One region of the Vogesella sp. XCS3 genome, then DNA from elsewhere that is predicted to be linked to it. Evidence: riboswitches for the same ligand, from Rfam matches in the RefSeq annotation. Region 1 holds a riboswitch; the other holds the start of a gene.

What was found. A riboswitch is a leader RNA that binds a small molecule or an ion and turns the genes downstream of it on or off. The one in region 1 is predicted to bind cobalamin.
Region 2: another riboswitch for cobalamin. It lies ahead of LCH97_RS05345 (iron ABC transporter permease); the one in region 1 lies ahead of LCH97_RS11960 (TonB-dependent receptor domain-containing protein).

Annotation. Positions count from the first base shown of each region.
Region 1 is NZ_CP085530.1:2,491,701-2,502,337, forward strand. It holds gene leuS (leucine--tRNA ligase) at 1-2,023, opposite strand, end outside; gene LCH97_RS11915 (hypothetical protein) at 2,142-2,522, opposite strand; gene LCH97_RS11920 (sulfite exporter TauE/SafE family protein) at 2,534-3,346, opposite strand; gene LCH97_RS11925 (EVE domain-containing protein) at 3,346-3,804, opposite strand; gene LCH97_RS11930 (5-formyltetrahydrofolate cyclo-ligase) at 3,832-4,425, opposite strand; RNA gene ssrS (6S RNA) at 4,450-4,633, opposite strand; gene LCH97_RS11940 (cell division protein ZapA) at 4,649-4,966, opposite strand; gene LCH97_RS11945 (hypothetical protein) at 4,963-5,166, opposite strand; gene LCH97_RS11950 (cobalamin-binding protein) at 5,188-6,060, opposite strand; gene cobU (bifunctional adenosylcobinamide kinase/adenosylcobinamide-phosphate guanylyltransferase) at 6,057-6,590, opposite strand; gene LCH97_RS11960 (TonB-dependent receptor domain-containing protein) at 6,730-8,556, opposite strand; cobalamin riboswitch at 8,681-8,887, opposite strand; gene cobT (nicotinate-nucleotide--dimethylbenzimidazole phosphoribosyltransferase) at 9,026-10,060, shown strand; gene LCH97_RS11970 (histidine phosphatase family protein) at 10,196-10,637, shown strand, end outside.
Region 2 is NZ_CP085530.1:1,125,362-1,135,998, reverse strand. It holds gene cobD (threonine-phosphate decarboxylase CobD) at 1-788, opposite strand, end outside; gene cbiB (adenosylcobinamide-phosphate synthase CbiB) at 785-1,684, opposite strand; gene LCH97_RS05360 (cobyrinate a,c-diamide synthase) at 1,678-2,973, opposite strand; gene cobO (cob(I)yrinic acid a,c-diamide adenosyltransferase) at 3,360-3,977, opposite strand; gene LCH97_RS05350 (ABC transporter ATP-binding protein) at 3,974-4,726, opposite strand; gene LCH97_RS05345 (iron ABC transporter permease) at 4,723-5,748, opposite strand; cobalamin riboswitch at 5,853-6,059, opposite strand; gene LCH97_RS05340 (alpha/beta hydrolase) at 6,187-6,765, shown strand; gene LCH97_RS05335 (PepSY domain-containing protein) at 6,866-8,245, shown strand; gene LCH97_RS05330 (Card1-like endonuclease domain-containing protein) at 8,373-9,485, shown strand; gene LCH97_RS05325 (ABC transporter substrate-binding protein) at 9,653-10,552, shown strand; gene LCH97_RS05320 (bifunctional diguanylate cyclase/phosphodiesterase) at 10,552-10,637, shown strand, end outside.

The DNA of each region.
Region 1 (10,637 bases):
CACCGGCGTCAGACCATTCCAGGCTCTGCTCCGGCGGGGCGGCAAACATCATGAACAGGCGCGCGGTGTCGGCGCCGTAGTTTTCGATGAATTCCTGCGGGTCCACGCCGTTGTTCTTGGACTTGGACATTTTCTCCACGCCGCCCACCACTACCGGCTGGCCGTCTACGCGGTGGGTCGCGCCGATGATCTTGCCCTTGGCGTCGCGTTCCAGTACCACGTCTTGCGGCGCGATCCAGTCCTTGCTGCCGTTAGGCAGGTCGCGGTAGAAGGTTTCGCAGATCACCATACCCTGGGTCAGCAGGCTCTTGAATGGCTCGTCGCTGTCCACCAGGCCTTCGTCGCGCATCAGCTTGTGGAAGAAGCGCGCGTACAAGAGGTGCAGGATGGCGTGTTCGATGCCGCCCACGTACTGGTCTACCTGCAGCCAGTAGTTGGCCGCAGCCTTGTCCAGCATGGCGGTGTCGCACTGCGGGCTGGCATAGCGGGCGTAGTACCAGCTGGACTCCACGAAGGTATCCATGGTGTCGGTTTCGCGACGGGCTTCGCCACCACACTTGGGGCAGGTGGTTTCGTAGAAGGCCGGCATCTTGGCCAGCGGGCTACCGGCGCCGTCCGGAATCACGTCTTCCGGCAGTACTACCGGCAGGTCTTTTTCCGGCACCGGCACGTCGCCGCAGCACGGGCAGTGGATGACAGGAATCGGGCAGCCCCAGTAGCGCTGGCGGCTGATACCCCAGTCGCGCAGGCGGTACTGGGTTTTCTTGGCGCCGGCAGCTTTGGCTTCCAGGTCGGCCACGATGGCGTCGAAGGCGGCGGCAAAGGCCAGGCCGTCGTACTTGCCGCTGTTGCGGGTGATCAGGCCTTCTTTGGCGCCGTACCAGTCTTGCCAGGTAGTCGCGTCGAAGTTGTCGTCGCCGCTAGCCGGGGCATACACCTGGGTAATCGGCAGGCTGTACTTGTTGGCAAACTCGAAATCGCGCTCGTCGTGCGCCGGTACGGCCATCACCGCGCCTTCGCCGTAGCCCCACAGCACGTAGTTGGCAATCCATACCGGCAGCTTGGCGCCGGTCAGCGGGTGCACCACGAACAGGCCGGTGTCCACGCCTTTCTTTTCCATCTTGGCCACGTCAGCCTCGGCCACGGAGCCGGCTTTGCATTCGGCAATAAATGCCTGCAGCGCAGGGTTGGCCGCGGCGGCCTGGGTGGCCAGCGGGTGCTCGGCAGCCACTGCCACATAGGTGGCACCCATCAGGGTATCCGGACGGGTGGTGTACACCTTCATTTCGCCGGCGTGGCCGATGCTGTCTACGTCGTAGGCAAAGGACACGTCGGAGCCGAAGCTCTTGCCGATCCAGTTGCGCTGCATGGTTTTCACCTGCTCTGGCCAGCCATCCAGCTTGTCCAGGTCGTTCAGCAGCTCGTCGGCGTACTTGGTGATGGCGAAGTAATACATCGGGATTTCGCGCTTTTCCACCAGTGCGCCAGAGCGCCAGCCACGGCCATCCACTACTTGTTCGTTAGCCAGTACGGTCTGGTCTACCGGGTCCCAGTTCACCACGCCGTTTTTCTTGTAGATGATGCCCTTCTCGAACAGGCGGGTGAACAGCCACTGTTCCCAGCGGTAGTAGTCGGGCTTGCAGGTGGCCAGCTCGCGCTCCCAGTCCAGGGCAAAGCCCAGGCTGTCCAGCTGCTTTTTCATGTACTCGATGTTGGCGTAGGTCCACGCGGCCGGTGCGCCACCGTTTTTCATGGCGGCGTTTTCTGCCGGCAGGCCAAAAGCATCCCAGCCCATGGGCTGCAGCACATTGAAGCCTTGCGCGCGTTTGAAGCGGGCCAGCACGTCGGTAATGGTGTAGTTACGCACATGGCCCATGTGCAGCTTGCCGGACGGGTACGGGAACATCGACAAGGCGTAGTACTTGGGGCGGGTGCTGTCTTCCACGGCCTTGAAGGCCGCGGTTTTTTGCCATTTCTGCTGGGCGGCGGCTTCAAGCTCGCGCGGGCTGTATTGTTCTTGCATGGGGATCTCTTGGCGCAAAAAAGCGTGAAAATTCAATCGGGACATTATAACGACGCAGGCTGCCAGTGCCTACACGGCAGCTGGCAGCCTGGCGAAAAAGACCATAGCCGGCCGGCACTCAGGGGCAGGGCTTGCGCTGCCAGCCCTGCGGGCCACGGTAGCAGCGCTGCTCGGCCAGCTGTCGGGTGATGTACCAGCGGCTATCGGCACCACGAATCAGCTGCAGCGACCAGCGCCGCGCGCGCACGCTGTCGTCCAGCAAGCCATCTTGCTGGACGCTCATGCTAACGCGGTCGAACGATTCCGGTTGGCTGCGCTGGCTGATGCGCAGGCGGGCGTACTCGAACTGGCCATCGCGGCCCATGTCGGGCGCCAGGTAGGCCAGCGCCACTTGTACCGGCAGCTCGCCCGGCTGCCCGGTATACAGCGGCCCGCTATCGGCCTGGGCGGTGCCTGCGGCCAAGCCGGCCAGCAGGCACGCGATCAACGTGCGCTTCATGGTGTGTCCTTTCAGCCGTGGCGCAGCAGCGTCCACAGCATTTCGCTGGCCATCACCACCATCAGCACGGCGAAGGCCTTTTTCAGTTTTGCCACCGGCAAGGTATGCGCGGCACGGGCACCCAGCGGGGCGCACAGCACGGTCATCAACATCAATGCCAGCATGGCCGGCAGGTAGATAAAGCCCAGGCTGCCCCACGGCAAGCCCGCCACACTCCAGCCGCTGGACAGGTAACCCAGCGCGCCGGATACCGCAATCGGCCAGCCCAGCGCGGCGCTGGTGGCTATAGCTGTATGCACCGGCACGTTACACCAGCTCATGAACGGTACGCTCATGGAGCCGCCGCCGATACCCACCCAGCTGGACACCATCCCGATGACGCCACCGGCGGCGCCTTTACCCACCAGGCCTGGCATATTCCGGCTGGCCGGCGGCTTGGCGCCGAGAAACATTTGCGCGCCAATGGCGTAGGCGTACACCACAAAAAACCACTTCAGGCCATTACTGGGAATAAACCCTGCCAGCAGGCTGCCGGCAAAGGTGCCCAATACCATGGCCGGCGCCATGCCACGCACGATGGCCCAGCTTACCGCGCCCTTTTTATGGTGCTCGCGTACGCTGGCCACGCTGGTAAACACCATCACCGCCAGCGAGGTACCCACCGCCAGATGCTGTACATAATTGCCGCCCAAACCTGCGGCCTCCAGCACGCCAACCACCACCGGCACAATTACCAGCCCACCGCCCACACCCAGCAAGCCGGCCAGAAAGCCGGCAATGGCACCAAAACCCAGCAGTACGGCAAACATCGTTAAAGACAACATCAGAAAACGTGCTCCTGCAGATAGGCCCATTGTTCGGGCGTGACGGGGGTAATAGACAAACGGTTGCCGCGCGCCAGCACGGTCATGTCCTGCAAGGACTCATGCTGACGCAATTCAGCCGGTGACACCAGCCGGGTTTTGCGCACGAAACGTACGTCTACGCATTGCCAGCGCGGCTTGTCGGGCGGGGATTTGGGGTCGAAGTAAGGGCTGGCCGGGTCGAACTGGCTGGGGTCGTCGTGCGCAGGCGCCACCACCTCGGCAATGCCGGCAATACCCGGCTCGGGGCAGGACGAGTGCCAGAACAGCAGCAAATCGCCCGGCTGCATCTGGTCGCGCATGAAGTTGCGCGCCTGGTAGTTACGCACACCGGTCCACACAAAGTGGCGCTGCGGCGCGGCTTGCAGGTGGTCGATGCCCACATCGTCGGGCTCGGATTTCATCAGCCAGTAGGCCATGAGGGTCCTTTCACGCGCGGCATGCGCTCAGGCAAAACGATGCAGGCCGCTTTCGGTCAGAAGGTAGTCGAGGCGAACGTCCCACGGCTCGCGCGGCACACGGGCCACGCGCTGGCAGTCGTAGGCCACACCCACCAAAAGCGGCTTGCCATAGCGCGGGTGACGGCGGCGGAAGGCCAGCGTGCTGTCGTAGAAACCGCCGCCCTGCCCCATGCGGTAGCCGTCGGCGTCGATGCCCAGCAAGGGCACAAACAGTACGTCCAGCCGCTCGGCGCGCAGCTGCGGGCCGGCGTACTCGGCAATGCCGTAGCGCGGGTGGGTATACCAAAGGTTGGCCGCACCCAGGCGGGCAAACCACAGCCGGCGCCCGCGCTGCGGGATCACCGGCAGGTACAGCGCCGCACCACGGCCGCGCGCGGCGGCCATCAGCGGCGCCATGTCCAGCTCGCTGCCGGCGGCGATATAGGCACCCAGGTGCTTGCCGCGGCATAACAAGCGCGAGGCATGGCGGGCAATGGCGCGGGCGGCCTGCTGGCGATAGGCACGCGGCAAGGCCATACGGGCGCGGCGCAGCGTTTTGCGCAGCTGTGCCTTGGCGCTAAGCAGGTCGGCGGCTGTCATCGGGTATCAGAGGGAAAACGGGGGGAGTCCCCCGCGAGTGTCGATCCGGCAAAATTCGCTTGTACCCTGTTTCCAGGGTGGTCGCCCGCCCGTTGCTTCGGGCACATCCGGCTAAGGGACGCGGCACACCTGCAACCATGGCTAGCAACCGTAGCGAACGCATTGGTACAAAGGAATTTGGGAGCCTTCTCGAACACCGCAGGGGGTAGACGGATGTTCTGTACTACGAGAGCAGGCCTTGCTGGCCGGCGCTTAGCGCCTGGTCTGCTGCCTCGCTCATACTGCGTATTTTACGCTGGATTGCGGCCATCTCCAAGCCACCATCGCCTACTTTCACTTTCAACAGATCGTGGGCAATGTTCAGCGCAGCCATGATGGCGACCTTGTCAGTATCCATCACGCGGCCAGTGGCTTGAATACTATCGATTTTTTCGCCCAGCAGGCGCACGGCCTGCTCCAGCGTTTCGCGCTCTTCTGCCGGGGTGCCAATGGAAAAATGGCGGCCCAGCAGGGTAACGTCCACCTGAACCACGTCGCTCATGCTTCGTTCTCCTTCGGCAAGCGGTCAATCAGAAGGGTCACGCGGTGGCGCGTTTCTTCCAGATTGAACTTCATCTCGGCGTTTTCACGCATGGCTTCGGCCAGCGCCGAGGCAAAGCGGCTATTTTGGGTTTCCAGCTCGTGAATGCGCGCAATCAGCGCAGCGACACGGCCTTCCAGATATTCGAGTTCGTGTTCCATGGCGGCGAGAATAGCCAAGCGCTACGGGGGCGTCAAACCCAGCTTGCGCCTGGCATGATCCAGAGTGCTACACAGTTGTTCGGCAGCCCCGGCCAGACGCGGGCCGGGACGGCTTATCGTGTCCTGATCCAGGGTAAGTTGCAAGCCTTGCGCGACGGCGGGCAGCTGCGGCCAACGTTGCCAGCGGGCATGGTTGGCCGCATTAAACGCCAGCATGACCTGCGGGCGCGCCAGTACTACCGCCTCGATACTGACCTGCGGCGCAGGCAGGGCAGCCCCGGCAAACACATTGTGGCCACCACACAGGGTAATGAGCGAGCCCAGAAAACTGTGCTTGCTCACGGTAAAAACGGGGTTGTCGCCTATTTGCATAAATACCGACACTGGCGCGCTACGGCGATAACGCTGCTGCAGGCCGGCGATGCGGCGCTCGAACGCCGTGGCCTGCGCGTCGGCCTGGGCGGCGTGGCCGGTCAACTGGCCCAGATCGCGCATCTCACGCGGAATGTCAGCCAGCTGCAGCGGGGCGCTGATATACACCGGCACACCCATATCGCGCAGCTTTTGCACGGTGCGCGGGTTGCCGCCATCGCGCCAGGCCACGATCAGATCCGGCTGTTGTTGCAGGATGGCTTCGATGCTCAGACCGCTATAGCCGCCGACACGCGGCAGCTGGCGCGCGGCTGGCGGGTAATCGCTGTAATCCACCGCCGCCACCAGCTGGCTACCCGCGCCAATGGCGTACAGGTTTTCCACCGCGTGCGGCACCAGCGCCACCACACGGCGCGCGGGTGCGGGCAGTACCACACTATTGCCCTGCGCATCGCGCACCGATACCGCCGCCATGGCCGGCGCCGCCAGCCATAGCGCAGCCGCCCATAGCCGCCACCTCATGCCGCGCCTTTCAAGACCAAAGGTTGGCCGCAGGCCACCAGCGTGACGCGCTGGCATACCGCTGCCACGTCCTGGTTCAGCCGCCCCAGCTCGTCGACAAAATGGCGGGTTTCCGCCCCCAGCGGCACCACGCCCCAGCCCACCTCGTTGCTCACCAGCACGATCTGCGCCGGCGGCGCGGCCAACACCGCCAGCAAGCTGCTGCGTTGCTGCTGCCAGGCGTCGGCGTCGAACTGGCCGTGCTCGTCGAAAAAGCGCATCAGCCACATGCCCAGGCAATCCACCAGCACCAGGCTACCCGGGGCGGCCTGCTGCAGCGCCTCGCCCAGCTTGCGGCCAACCTCGGCCAGGCCCCAGTGCGCCGGACGTCGCGCCCGATGGTGGGCGATGCGCTCGGCAAAGGCCGCATCGCTACGGCGCTCGGCGGTGGCCACGTAGCACACGGCGCCGGCGTGCTGCAGCGCCAGGCTTTCGGCGTAGCGGCTTTTGCCGCTGCGGGCACCGCCGCTGATCAGGTGGGTAGTGGTCATGGTGTGTATTCCTGTCAAAACCGGCTCGGGGCGGGCAAGGTAAGACAAACCCCGCTGCCAAGGCAAGCGGGGCGGGGTTGGCCGCACACGGGCGGCCAGCAGGCAAGACCCCGCGCCAGCGGGGTGCAGGCACGTGGGCTTACTGGGCGTAGCGTACGCCGACAAACCAGCCACGGCGCGGCTGATTGTAGTCTTTTACCGTTTCGTAACGCTTGTCACCCACGTTGGTCAGCTTGGTATTCAGCGTCCACTGCTTGTCCAGCTGGTAGTCGGCACCCAGGTTCACCACGCCGTAGCCGCGCAGGTACTCGGTATTGGCCGTGCTGGTAGGGCGCTTGCCGGCGGCACGCAGCTCGGCGCTCAGCGTAGTGCGGTCCAGCGCCAGACTGGCGGTAACGCCACCGTGCAGCTTGCTGCGGTACTGCAGTATCTTGCCGGTTTTCTCGTCGCGCGCACGCTGCGAGGTCACGTTGGCCGCCAGGTTGATACCGGCGATCACGGTGCTGCCTTCCAGCGTCTGGCCGGTGATGTGGGCTTTATCGATATTGATCACGCTGGAATAGTCGGCGTTACCGGCGATCAGGTTTTCAATACGGTTATCAAAGGCGGTGAACTTCACGCTGTTGCTACCCTGGCGCCACTGCGCGGACAGCTCGCGGTTACGCGCTTCTTCCGGTTTCAGCTTGGGGTTGCCCTGGTAGCCAAAGGACAAAGGCCAGTACAGGTCATTGAAGCTTGGCGCCTTGAACGCTGTACCGTAACCCACGCGCAGCAGCCAGCCGGCAGCAGGAACAAAGCCGTAGCCGACCTGGCCGGTACGATGGCCGCCAAACTGCGAGTTGTCGTCATAACGCACGCTACCCTGCAGGCGGTGGGCACCAAACTCGCCCTGATAGCCGGCAAACGCGGCGTTCACACTACGGCGGGTCTGGGTGAAGGCCGTGCTGCTGAGGACGTGCTGCTCGGTGTTGACCAAACCCAGCGCCAGCAGGCCGGCACTGCCCAGGCTCAGATCATTCTGCCACTGCCACTCATTCTGGCGGGTTTCATAGTAGCTACTGGGCTTCACGAAGTTGCCGTTGGTATAGTTCAGCGACTTGTCGGCGCTATAGCTGTAACGCAGGCTACTGTTCCAGTGTTCGCCCAGACGGTTTTTCAGCTCCAGGCTCTGGCCTACCAAGCGGGAGTTGGCTTCGTCCTGCGCCTTGGCCGAACCGTCGTATTCGTTAACGCTTTCCGACTGGAACGCCGTCAGGTTCAGGCTGTGGCCAGGCGCCAGCTGGTGCTGCACGCTGGCGTTGTAGGTGGTGTTCTCGTAGCCGTCACGGTCCGGGTTATAGGTAGGCAGACGGTTGCTGCGCGCCGAAATGCCTTCGGTACGATTATGGCTAAAGGCCAGGTTGAACGCGGTACGGTCTACCTTGCCGGAGATACCGGCGCCCACGACACGCTTGCCTTCGGCACCCACGCCCACGTTGGCCGACAGCGCTGGCGCGCCGCTGCCGCGCTTGGTAAAGATCTGCACCACGCCGCCGATGGCGTCGGCACCGTACAGGCTGGATGCCGGGCCGCGCAGGATCTCGATGCGCTCGATGGCGTCCGGGTTCAGGTATTCCAGCGAGGTCGTCCCTGCTGTAGCCGAAACAACGCGCACGCCGTCAATCAGCACCACGGTCTGTTTGGCCGTAGCGCCGCGCAGCATCAGGCTGCTGCTCTTGCCTTCGCCACCGTTGCTGTAGAACTCCACGCCAGCTTCGCGACTGAGCAGCTCGGCGACGGTGAGGTTGCCGGACTGCGCGATTTCCTCGCGGCCCAGCACGGTGATATCGGATAGCACTTTGGCCACCGGGGTGGTGGTACGCGTGGCGGTTACGACCACTTCATCCAGGGTGACAGGCTGGTTGGCCATGGCGGCCTGGGCACAGGCCAGCGCTACCAGCGTGGCCAGGGGTTTGCTTTTGAACATGTAGACACACTCCGTAATGACAAAAAGGGAGTGCGGAGAAATAAAAGGACACAAGCGCACTGCCGGCAGGCACCGGTAGCAGGCTGTCTTATCGCCTCCCCGCGATACTCCAGCAAGACGCGATTCCGCCGCGTCTATTGCAGGCCGGTCTCCGGGCTGGGCCATTCGGCATCGTGCCTTCCCACCCTGCGGGGCAGTGGCTTGTACGATGCCTGGAGCGCGTACGCTCAGGCCTTACCGTTGCGGGGGCAGCGCCGGTCTTTCACCGGCTTCCCGTTTCACCTGCCCACGCCGTCTGGGCGTGGCAGGCACCTGCAAGCGACCATTATAACGGGATGCTGCGCCGCAGAACGCCAGCGCGGGAAATTAAACCATCTGCATGAAGCCCCCATTGCCAGCTGCGCTGCGCTGTCGTATGGTCTGCCCGTTCGCCTGCCCTGCAGGCCAGGAAATCATGCAAGGACCCCACATGCCACGTATCCCCGCCCCCAATCTGTCTACCCGCCAAGCCGCCGAAGCCCGCCAGCAGCAGCTGACCAAACCCGCCGGCAGCCTGGGCAAACTGGAGCAGCTCGCCATCACCCTGGCCGGGCTGCAGGGGCGCGACATCCCGCTACCGCTGTCGCCGGCCATTACCGTGTTTGCCGGCGACCACGGCGCCTGCGCCGAGGGCGTATCGGCTTTCCCGCCAGAAGTCACCGGCGCCATGGTGGCCAACTTCGTCCACGGCGGTGCCGCCATCAGCGTACTGGCGCGTGCCAACCAGGCACGGCTGGAAGTGGTGGATGCCGGCGTGGCCAGCGACCTGTCCGCCCTGCCCATCGTGCACGCCAAGGTACGTGCCGGCAGCGGCAACCTGCGCCGTGAAGCGGCCATGAGCCGCCAGGAGGCCGAAGCCGCGCTGCAGGTTGGCCGCGACGCCGCCCGCCGCGCCATAGCCGACGGTGCCACGCTGCTGATTGCCGGCGACATGGGTATTGGCAACACCACGCCGTCTGCCGCGCTGATTTGCCGCCTCACCGGCCACAGCGTGGAGGCCATTGTGGGCCGCGGCACCGGCGTCAGCGATGCCGGCCTGGCGGTAAAACGCCAGGTCGTGGCCGATGCGCTGGCCCGCGTGGCCGGGCAAACGCTGGACGGCCACGGCGTACTGGCCGAGCTGGGCGGGCTGGAAATCGCCGCCATGGCCGGTTTTTATCTGGAAGGCGCGCGCCAGGGCGTACCGCTGTTGCTGGATGGCTTCATCAGCACCGCTGCCGCGCTGGTAGCCCACGCCATCGACGCCGATATCGCCCCATGGCTGCTGGCCAGCCATTGCTCGCAGGAAACCGGCCACGCGCTGGCACTACAGGCGCTGGGCCTGAGCCCGCTGATCGACCTGGGCTTCCGCCTGGGCGAAGGCAGCGGCGCCGCCGCCGCGCTGCCACTGCTACAGCAAGCCATCGCGCTGCACGCCGGCATGGCCACCTTTGCCGAGGCCGGCGTGGCGGGCAAAAGCGCCTGATAACCGCCACAAGGCCATCGCCCGGGTGGCCACTGACGGGTATCCTTGCCAAAGCTGCGCCGCAGGCGGGCCCAAAATGCCTGCTGCGGCGAGTCGGCGTTTCTCATGTACTTTTGTGGCCAGGAGGCTTGCTGCATGAACCCCTATACCCTCACCCTGCTGCGCCACGGCGACATCGACCACCAAGGGCGGCTGATCGGCCACACCGACCTGCCGCTCACCGCACAAGGCCAGGCCGATATGGCGGCCAGCTGGCAGCGCATCGTGCAGCTGGCGCCGGTCAGCTGCATGGCCACCTCGCCACTGCTGCGTTGCCGCGAATTTGCTGTACAACAAGCGCTGGCCAGCCGCGTGCCCTTGCACGTGGCCCCGGCCTTGGCCGAGTGCCACTTTGGCGCCTGGGAAAACCGCCCGCTGGCCGATATCAGCGCCACCACGCCAGACTGGCAAACGTTACTGGCGCGCGGCCTGCTCACGCCGGAAGGCGGGGAAAGCTTCGATGCTTTCCGCACCCGTGTGCTCACCGGCTTTGCCGAGTGGATGCAGCAGGCACGCGGCAGCCACCGCGTACTGGTGA
Region 2 (10,637 bases), 1.4 Mb from region 1:
GCCATCAAGCGGGCATGCCCTGCGGCCAACTGCTGCTGTGCTGCGGCCTGCCAGGCACGGTCGGCCAGCGCGGCGGTGGCGATGCGTGCCACCGGCGCGGGGATGGTCCACGGCCCCAGCTCGTCGTCCAGCGCCTGCAGGATGTCGCCAGCGGCGGCGACAAAACCCAGCCGCAAGCCAGCCAGGCCAAAGAACTTGCCGGGGCTGCGCAGCACCACCAGGCCGGGCTGCGTGGCGGCGTGGGCGGTGACCGACAGCGCGGGCGTCACGTCGGCAAACGCTTCGTCCACCACCAGCCAGCCGCCGCGCGCGGCTTGCGCCGCCGCCATGGCTAGCACGGCTTGTTGCGGCCAACGTTGGCCACTGGGGTTGTCCGGGTTGCACAGGATCAGCACGTCCACCTGGCCGGCCTGTGCGGCCAGCTCGGCGTGCTGGTGGCGGCTTACCTGGTGCCCGGCGCGCGCCCAGCGCCAGCCGTGTTCGGCGTAGCTGGGGTGGGCTACCGCCACGCTGCCAGGGGCGCGCAGCCGTGGCAGCGCCTGGATGGCGGCCTGGCTGCCGGCCACCGGCAACAGCTTGGCCGCACCGTAGTAGGCGCAGGCGGCGGTGTGCAGTGCGGCGTCCGGCTGCGGCAGCGTGTACCACAGCGCTGGGTCGGTGGCCGGGGCCGGGTAGGGCTGCGGGTTCAGCGCGGCGGACAGGTCCAGCCATTGCTCGGGCGTGCCGCCAAAGCGGGCGACGGCTTGCAGCAGGTTGCCACCGTGCACGGGGCGCAGGGCGGTACTCATAGCGGCAGCGCCAGCAGCAGCCACAGCACGATGGCGCGGTCCATCAATTGCGCGGCGCGGCGGATGTCGCCGGCGCGCGGGTGCTGGCCTGCACCCAGCTGCGGCCGCGCTTCCAGCTGGCCGTGGTAGACGGCTGCGCCACCCAGCTGCACGCCCAGCGCACCGGCGCCGGCAGCCATCACCGGGCCGGCGTTGGGGCTGTCCCACTGCGGTGCTTGCTGGCGCCAGCAGGCCAGCGCCAGCCGGGTGTTGCCGGCTAGGGCGTAGGCCAGTGCTGTGAGGCGCGACGGCACGTAGCCCAGCACGTCGTCGGCGCGGGCGGCGGTTTTGCCAAAGCGCTCGAAGCGCGCGTTACGGTAGCCCCACATCGCGTCCAGCGTGTTGGCCAGGCGGTAGGCCAGCGCGGCCGGCGCACCACCCACGGCAAACCAGAACAGCGCGCCGAACACGGCGTCGTGGCCGTTTTCCAGCAGCGACTCGGTGGCAGCGCGGGTAATGGCGCTGTCGTCTGCCTGGCTGAGGTCGCGGCTGACAATGCGCGCGGTCAGCGCCCGCGCCTCGGCCAGCTTGCCTTGCAGCAGCGCGTCGGCAATGGGGCGGGTGTGCTCGATCAGGCTCTGGCGGCCCAGGGTAAAGTACAGCACCGCCACGCTGAGGATGCCGGCGGCCAGCGCGGGCAGCTGTGCCAGCCCCCAGGCCAGCAGCAGTGGTAGCGGCAGCACCAGCAGTGCCCACGCCACGGCACCACGCAGCAGGCGGCAGCGGCCGGCGTTAAGCCGTTTTTCCAGCCAGTTGGCCGCGCGGCCAAAGCCCACCAGCGGGTGATAGCGCGTGGGCTCGCCCAGTGCGCGGTCGGCCAGCAGGCCGGCGGCCAGCAGCAGGCTGGTGCTCAGCATGCGGCCTCCGGCAGGAACAGCGCTGCTGCGGCGGCGGGCTGGCTGGCAAAGTAGGCGTGGAAGTAGCTGGCCTGCACGCTGCCGTGGCGGTACACCACCTCGCCCGGGCTACCACCGGCCTTGCGCTGGCAGGTGGCGGCAGCGGGCAGCGGGGTGTCGAACTGCGAGTAATGGAAGGTGTGGCCGCGCAGCTCGCCGGCAGGGTGCGGCCAACCCTGGCTGCCCAGCCCGGCCAGTTTGGCGGTCATGCGTACGCTACCGGGCAGCACGCCGGCCATGCGGTGTGCCTGGCCCTGGCCATCGTGCAGCTGTTCGGTTAGCGCCATCATGCCGCCGCATTCGGCCCACACCGGCTTGCCGCCAGCGGCAAAGGCCTGCACGCTGGCCAGCCAGCGGGTGTTGGCCGCCAGCGTGGCGCCGTGCAGCTCGGGGTAGCCGCCGGGCAGCCACAGCGCGTCGGCGTCGGCCGGAATGGCCTCGTCAGCCAGCGGCGAAAAGGTGGCGATGCGCGCGCCCATGCCCTGCAGCGTGCGCAGGTTGGCCGCATAGACAAAGGCAAACGCGGCGTCGTGCGCCACAGCGATGGTTTTGCCGGCCAGCAGCGGCGGCAGCGTGGCCATGGGGGCAGTCTCGGGTGCAAAGTCGGGCAGCGCAGCCAGCACGGCGTGGTCCAGCTGCAGCGCGTCGGCCAGTGCGTCCAGGCGCGCGGCCAGGTCGGGCAGGTCGCTGGGCAGGTGCAGGCCGAGGTGGCGTTCCGGCAGCGATTCGGCCTGGCGCGGCAGGCAGCCCACCACTGGCAGGTCTGGCGTGCCGCAGGCGCGGATCATGTCGGCGTGGCCGCTACTGGCCACGCGGTTGGCCAGCAGGCCGGCCCACGGCAGCTGGCCGTGGTCGCGCAGGCCGCGGGCAATGGCCAGCGCGGTGCCCACCATGGCGCTGCAGTCCAGCACGGCCAGTACCGGCACGCCAAACTGTTTTGCCAGGTCGGCGCTGGACGGCTGGCCATCGTACAGGCCCATCACGCCTTCGATCAGTACGTAGTCCACCTCGGCGGCGGCTTGCGCCAGCAGGCTGTGGCACTGCGCTTCGGTACACATCCACAGGTCCAGCACGTCTACCGTGCTGCCGCTGGCGGCGGCCAGCAGCAGCGGGTCGATGAAGTCCGGCCCGGTCTTGAACACGCGCACGCGGTAGCCGTCGCGCACCAGACGGCGCGCCAGCGCGGCGGTAACGGTGGTCTTGCCCTGGCCGGAGGCGATGGCGGATAGCAAAAGGGCTTTGCAGCTCATGGGGTTTTCTTTATTTGGTTTTTGGCCGCGAAACCCACGAAAGGGCACGAACAAAAGCCTGCGATTGGCTGCTTTGGGGCCGAGACATTTTCGGTGTCATCAAGGCCGGCTGGCCATGGCAATCGGCGGTTTTGTTTTTGTGTGCTTTCGTATCTTTCGTGGCTAGCGGGTTTTGTCCTGATATTTACCTAGCCAAGCCGTGGGGCAGGGCGGAAACCATTTTTGCCACGAAAACCACGAAAAGCCACGAACAAAATCTGCTACTGACTGCTTTTGGGCTTGGACATTTTCGGTGTCATCAAGGCCTGCTGGCCATGGCAATCGGCAGTTTTGTTTTTGTGTTGTTTCGTGGCTTTCGTGGCCAATAGGTTTCAGGTTTGCCGCGCCTACCACTCCACGCCGGGCTGGGCGGCGATGCCGGCGGCGAAGGCGTGCTTCACCAGCGTCATGTCGGTGACGGTATCGGCGGCTTCTACCACCGCGTCCGGTACGCCACGGCCGGTGACGATCACGTGCTGGTGCAGCGGGCGCGCCAGGATGTCGTCCAGCACCTGGTCTACGTCCAGGTATTTGTATTTCAACGCGATGTTCAGCTCGTCCAGCAGCACCAGGCCGATGGCCGGGTCTTGCAGCATCTCGCGTGCCTTGGCCCAGGCTTCGGTGGCGCGCGCTACGTCGCGCTCGCGGTCTTGCGTATTCCAGGTGTAGCCCTCGCCCATGGCGTGGAACTGCACCTGCTCAGGGAAGCGGCGCAGGAAGCGTTCCTCGCCGGTTTCCATCGCGCCCTTGATGAATTGCACCACGCCTACCTGCATGTCGTGGCCCAGCGCGCGCATCACCATGCCCAGGCCGCTGGAGCTTTTGCCCTTGCCGTTGCCGGCGTTGACGATAAACACGCCGCGGTGCTCGTCGGCGGCGGCAATGCGGGCGTCCATGATTTCTTTTTTGCGTGCCATGCGGGCGTTGTGGCGCTCGGTGCGGCCTTGGTCGTCGGTGTGGCTCATGTGGTGTGTCCGGGTAAAAAGCAGGGGTGGCCTGCGTGGGTGATGCGGGTCAGCGGGTAGCCCAGTACCTGCGCCAGGTGGGTGGCGCCAAGCTGGGCCAGCGTGTGCTGGCTATGGCCGCCAGCACCGTCCAGCAGCAGGGCGTGGCTGGCGATGGCGGGGGCAAACTGCAGGTCGTGGCTTACGACCACCACGGCTTTGCCATCGGCCTGCCAGCGGCGTATTTGTTCTTGCAGGGCGGCCTGGTGCGCCAGGTCCAGCGAATTGGTGGGCTCGTCCAGCAGCAGCAGCGGGGCATCCTGTGCCATCACGCTGGCCAGCGCCACGCGCTGGCGTTCGCCGCCGGATAGTGCCTGCAGCGGGCGCTCGGCCAGGCGTGCCAGGTCGAAGGCGTTCAGCGCGGCGGCAATGCGGCCGGGGTTGTGGCCGTCGTCCGGCCACGGGTAGCGCGCGGCGGCTACCGCGTCGATCACGGCGTAGTCGAAGGCGTCGTGGCTGGCTTGCGGCAGCAGCGCCAGGCGCTGGGCGCGCAGGCGCGGCGCGGTGCTGCCTAAAGGTTGGCCGCACAGGCTGATGCTGCCCTGCGCCGGGGCGCGCAGCCCGGCCAGCGTGGCCAGTAGCGTGCTTTTGCCGCAGCCGTTGCGCCCGGCGATCCACCATACTTCGCCCGCCTGTACCTGCCAGCCCAGCTGGTGCAGCAGGTGGCGCTGGCCTTGCAAAATACTGAGTTTGTCTGCGTGCAGCATCATGCCAGCCTCCGGCGCGTGCGCGACAGCTGCCAGAACAGTACCGGCACGCCCAGCAGCGCGGTAAGAATGCCCACCGGCAGCTGCATCGGGGCTACCACGGTGCGTGCCAGGGTGTCGGCCAGTACCAGCAGGCTGGCACCGCTCAGGATGGAGGCGGGGATCAGCAGGCGCAGGTTGGGCCCGCACACCAGGCGGCAGGCGTGCGGCACCATCAGGCCGACAAAGCCGATGCTGCCGCCCTGGCTGACGGCGGTGGCAGTCAGGCTGGCCGACAGCAGTAGCAGCAAGCGGCGCAGGTGCGCCAGCGGCACGCCCAGCGTGGCGGCGTGGTCGCCGTGCAGCGCCAGCAGGTTGATGGCAGGCGCCTGCCACCAGGCCAGCAGCATGGCCGGCAGCATTACCAGCCACGGCCACGGCCGCAGCGGCGTGCCGGAAATGTCGCCCACCAGCCAGAACACCATGCCGCGCAGCTGGTTGTCCTGGGCGATGGTCAGCAGCAGCGAAATCACCGCGCCGCAGGCGGTAGACAGCAGCGCGCCGGTCAGCAGCAGCAATACGGTGCCGCTGCTGCGGCCAAAGTCGCGCCGCGCCAGCCAGAACAGCACGCCGGACAGTGCCAGCGCACCGGCTACCGCAGCCAGGTCTACCTGCCACACGGCCAGCCCCAGCCATAGCGCCAGCAGCGCGCCCACCGATGCCCCGCCGGACACGCCCATTACGTAGGGGTCGGCCAGGGGGTTGCGCAGCAGCGATTGCATCAGCAGGCCGGCCAGCGCCAGTGCGGCACCGGTAATCCAGGCGGTAAGGGCGCGTTCCAGCCGCAGCTGCAGCAGGGTAGTGGCCAGCGCATCACCCTGGCCCTGCAGGGCTTGCCAAATCTGGCCTGGCCCTAGCGCCACGCTGCCGCTGGCGCAGGCCAGCAGCAAGGTGGCCAGGCTAATGCCCAGCAGCAGGGCCAGCAGGGTGGCCGGTGGCAGGCGTAGCGCGGGGTGGGTGGGGCGCTGAGGTGAAATAGAAGGCATGGGCTGCACGGTGTTTCCGGTGTACAGCGGGGGGCGGGCGGGCAGAGGGCTGGCCGCATGCCGCCCTCCGCAGCATGGTAAAGCGTGCCGCCAGGCTATCTGGCGGCACGCAGCGTGGCCTGGGCCGGTATCCGGGCTGGTTTCGCCGCTGGCCCGCCTTCCCGTACCGGCAGGTACAGTGGCGCAGGGGCCGGGCAGCTGCGCGGGGCAGCCAGATGAAACACACCGTTGCGGGGGCAGCACAGCTTGGGGCTGTTTCCCGTTTAACTTGCCGGCCGAGCCGGGCAAGCACCTAGGCAGCGGCAATTTTACCAGATCGGGCGCGCTGGCTTGGGGCGTTTATATTGCCATGAGAAATAAAAAAACAATAAATCAGTATTTTTGGAAATATAAAAGCCCTGCTAAGGTAAGGCAAATGACATTGGCAGGAGCTGCGGCATGGCACACGATTTTTCCGGTTTCGACTTCATCATCCAGCCGGGCTGGAACAACTCCGGCCCAGAACACTGGCAAAGCCACTGGCAGCAGCTGCTGGGCGCGCAGCGCGTGGCCAACCACGAATGGCACGCCCCGCAGCTGGGCGACTGGCTGGCGGCGCTGGACGCGGCCGTCGATGCGGCCACGCAACCGGTGGTGGTAATCGCCCACAGCCTGGGCTGTGCCACGGTGGCGCACTACGCCGCGCGCTACGGCAACAAACTGGCCGGCGCACTATTGGTGGCCCCGGCCGATGTCGAGCGAGCCAGCGCCCCGGCCCAACTGCAGCCGTTTGCCCCGCTGCCGCAGGCCGCGCTACCGTTTGCCGCCCGCGTGGTGGCCAGCGATAACGACCCGTTCAGCCTGCCGCTGCGCAGCGCACGCATGGCAGCGTTGTGGCAGGCGCCGCTGGTGTGGCTGCGTGGGGCAGGGCATATCAATGTGGCGTCCGGCCATACGCAGTGGGAAGACGGCCTGGCCGAGCTGGCCGCCTTGCTGGATGGCATCCGAGCTGCCGGCGTGGCTGTGCGCAGTGCCTGAACGCGACGATTTGCCGCCTGCGGCATAGTGTCGCACAGCCTTGTGGCGTGTGCGGCCAACCCTAACAATGCCGGCCTTCACCCTCCACGCGAGACTGACCATGGCCGTTGTTGCCGACAAGAAAACCCCCCGCTATTACACGGTGGCCTGGCGCTGGCATTTTTATGCCGGCTTGCTGGTAGCCCCGTTCATGATCATGCTGGCCATTACCGGCATGATTTACCTGTTCAAGCCGCAGCTGGACCAGCTGATGTACGGCAATCTGCTGAACGTCCCCGCAGCCAGTACCCCCGCGCACCCGGCCGACCACCTGGTGGTGGCGGTGAAGGCGCAATACCCTGGTGCCAGCGTGCTGCGTTACCAGCCGCCTGCGGCTGCCGACGCCAGCGCCAAGGTCATCATCAAGACCGCTGACGCCAAGCTGGGCGTGTACGTAGACCCCTACCAGGGCACCGTATTGGGCGCGCTGGACGAAAACAATAATCTGCAAACTATCGTACTGAAGCTGCACGGCGAGCTGCTGATCGGTAAAAACGGCGACCTGCTGGTGGAGCTGGCCACCAGCTGGACGCTGGTGTTGCTGGTATCCGGCCTGTACCTGTGGTGGCCGCGTGGCCGCGGCAAACTGGCGGTATTCTGGCCGCGCCTGAATGCCGGTGGCCGCGCCTTCTGGCGTGACATCCACGCCGTTACCGGCTTCTGGGGCGCCATCTTCTTGCTGTTCATGCTGTTGTCCGGGCTGACCTGGACCGGCTACTGGGGCGAGAAATTTGCGGCGGTGTGGAGCCAGTTCCCGGCGCAGATGTGGGACGACGTGCCCAAGTCGGACAAGAAAGCCATCAGCCTGAACAGCACCGAAGAGAAAATCGTGCCGTGGGCGGTAGAGCCTAGCCCGCTGCCCAAGTCCACCGACCCGCACGCGGCGCACAAAGGCGCCGTGCCGCAGGCTGCCACGCCGCAGATCGCGCTGCAGCAGGTAGTGGATACCGCCCGCGCCCGTGGCGTGGTGCCGGGTTACAACATTGCGCTGCCGGACGGTGACGAAGGCGTGTTTACCGTATCGGTATTCCCGAACGATCCGCGTAACGAAGCCACGCTGCATATCGACCAGTACAGCGGCAAGGTGCTGGCGGACATCCGCTTCAAGGACTACGCGCTGGTGCCCAAGGCGGTGGAGTTTGGCGTGGTGATCCACGAAGGCAAGTTCTTTGGCTTGGCCAATCAGCTGCTGATGGCGGCCATCTGCCTGCTGGTACTGGTGAGCAGCATCAGCGGCCTGGTGATGTGGTGGCTGCGCAAGCCGGCGGGCCGCCTGGGCGCGCCCGTCGACGCACCGGATACCCCGCTGTGGAAAGGCGCGCTCTTGATCATGCTGGCGCTGGGTCTGGCTTTCCCGCTGGTAGGCATGTCGTTTATTGCCATTCTGGCGCTGGACTGGCTGCTGCTGCGCCGCGTGCCGGCGCTGGCTTTCCTGCGCTAAACCACCTGTACGGCTGGTGTTGCGGCCAACCCCCTGTCTTGTGCGGCAGGGGGTTTTGCTTTTGGCAGGCTTGGCCGTAGGCCCCTGGCGTGGCTAAGATGCTGCCATCTGTTACCGAGGCTTTGCCATGCACCTGCTGGCTTTTGTAAACCGCGTAGAAAGCGACATCATCACCCCGGCGCTGGATCGCCGCTTTGGCGTAAGCCAGGTCAGCTTGCTGTGCCACCGCAGCGAGCTGGGGCTGGCCACCGATATCGCCGGCGTGTGCCGCAGCCTGCACTTGCCGGCCAATGTGGTGACGCTGGTGGCCGATACCCAGCCGCTGGCGCTGCGCCAGCAGTTGGCCGCATTGGCGCAGGGCGCGGTGGCTTTCAATATCAGCGCCGCCTCGCCGGTGCAGGCGGCGCTGGCCTACGACCTGGCGCGTGAGCGCCAGCTGCCGCTGCTGAGCATCGCCCCGCACAGCGACCGCCTGATCTGGCTGCTGGGCGGCGAGCATACCGGCCTGCGCACCGGCAGCGATATTGCCGATGGCCTGACGCTGGCGGCGTACTTTGCGCTGTACGGCAGCCGCATCGAGCATATTCACTACCGGCTGGCGCAGCGCCCGCAGCGGCTGGAGGCGCTGGCGGCCGGGCTGGCCGCGCTGGCGGTGCAGCGCCCGGCGGCGCTATCGCTGCTGAACCGCTTGTGCAATGACCTGGACGCCCGCCAGTTCAGCCGCCACCCGCTGCCGCATGGCGAACGGGCCTTGCGCCACTGGCTGGCCGGCTGCGGGCTGGTAGATATCGACCAGGCCGGCCACGTGCGTTGCCACGACGCGTCGGCACGCTTTTTTCTGGGCGGTGGCTGGCTGGAAGTATGGCTGCTGTCGCAGGTGGCGGCGCTGCAGCCCACCTTGCCCATCAGCGATGCAGCGGTGGGGGTGAAAGTGGTGCACGACGGGGTGGCCAACGAGTACGACGTGGCTATCTTGTGCAATAACCAGCTCTATCTGGTGGAGTGCAAAACCACCGCGCCCACCGCGCTGCACCAGCGTGGCATCGGGCTGGATAACCTGTTCAAGCTCGATAGCGCCGCCAGCCTGGGTGGCCTGCACGCCCGTGCCATGCTGGCCACGCTGTACCCGGCTACCGAAAGCGAAGCGGCCCGCGCGCAGGCGCAGGGCATTGCCTTGTTATCCGGCCCGGCGCTGGCTCACGCCCAGCCCGTTTTGCGCCAATGGCTACACACTGGGTAATGCATGGATGATATGGCGCAGTCTTTGCTGCGATACCTATAAAAACATGGTGGTTATTAAGTATGATTTACTAGATACCCACTTGTTTTGGCCGTATGAACCTCCACCCGCCCCATTCTTTCCCCCTTAGCCGACGCCATGTGCTGCAGGCCGGCCTGGCGATGGCATTGACTGCTTGCCAAGCGCCAGAGCCATTGCTGCGCATCGGTAGTAATGGCTGGCCCGGCTATCTGTTTATTACCTGGGCGGCAGATGACCAGGTGCTGGATCATAAGCAAGTGCGTCTGCTGCAAATCAGCTCGTCTACCAGCAGCCTGCGGGCGCTCAGTGCCGGCATGCTGGACGGCGCTTGCCTGACGCTGGATGAGGTCATCAGTGCCTTGGCCGAAGGCATTCCGCTGAAAGTGATTGCCGTGCTGGACGTGTCGCACGGCGGCGATGTGGTGCTGGGCCGGGGCGCAGTCACCAGCCTGGGCCAGCTGGCCGGGCGGCGTATCGGCGTGGAAGGCAGCGCGGTGGGCGCGGTAATGCTGGACGCCATGTTGCAGCGCGCCGGCCTTACCCGTGCGCAGGTGATTCCTGTGCCTGTTTTGCTGGACCAGCACGAGGCGGCTTTTGACAGCGGCAGCATCGATGCGTTGGTTACCATGGAGCCGCAGGCCAGCCGCTTGCGCAAGCGGGGAGCGCGCACGCTGTTCAGTAGTGCCGATATTCCCGGGCGTATCGTGGATGTGCTGGCTGTGCGCGAGGATGTGCTGGGTGTGGCCAGCCAGGCCTTGCAGGCCTTGGTAAACAGCCATTTTGCCATGCTGGAAAAGTTCGGCCGCCAGCGTAGCGAGGCTTACACCTATATGGCGGCGCAGATGGGGGTAAGCCAGGCCGAGCTGGCACCGATTTTTGCCGGCCTGCGCCTGCCCGGGCGGCAGGAAAACCTGCACTGGCTGGGCGGGCGGCTGGATGAAGAAGCCCGCAACCTGGCCAATGTGATGTCGCGTGCCGGCCTGCTACCAAGGCCGGTGCAGCTGGGCAGGCTGGCCGTGGCAGATTTCGTTGAAAGGGGGGCGTAATGCGGTTCTCCCTGAAAACCCTGCTGCCCATGGTGGTGCTGTTCTTCCTGCTGCTTACCATGGCCGGTGCCTACGGTGTGGCCGA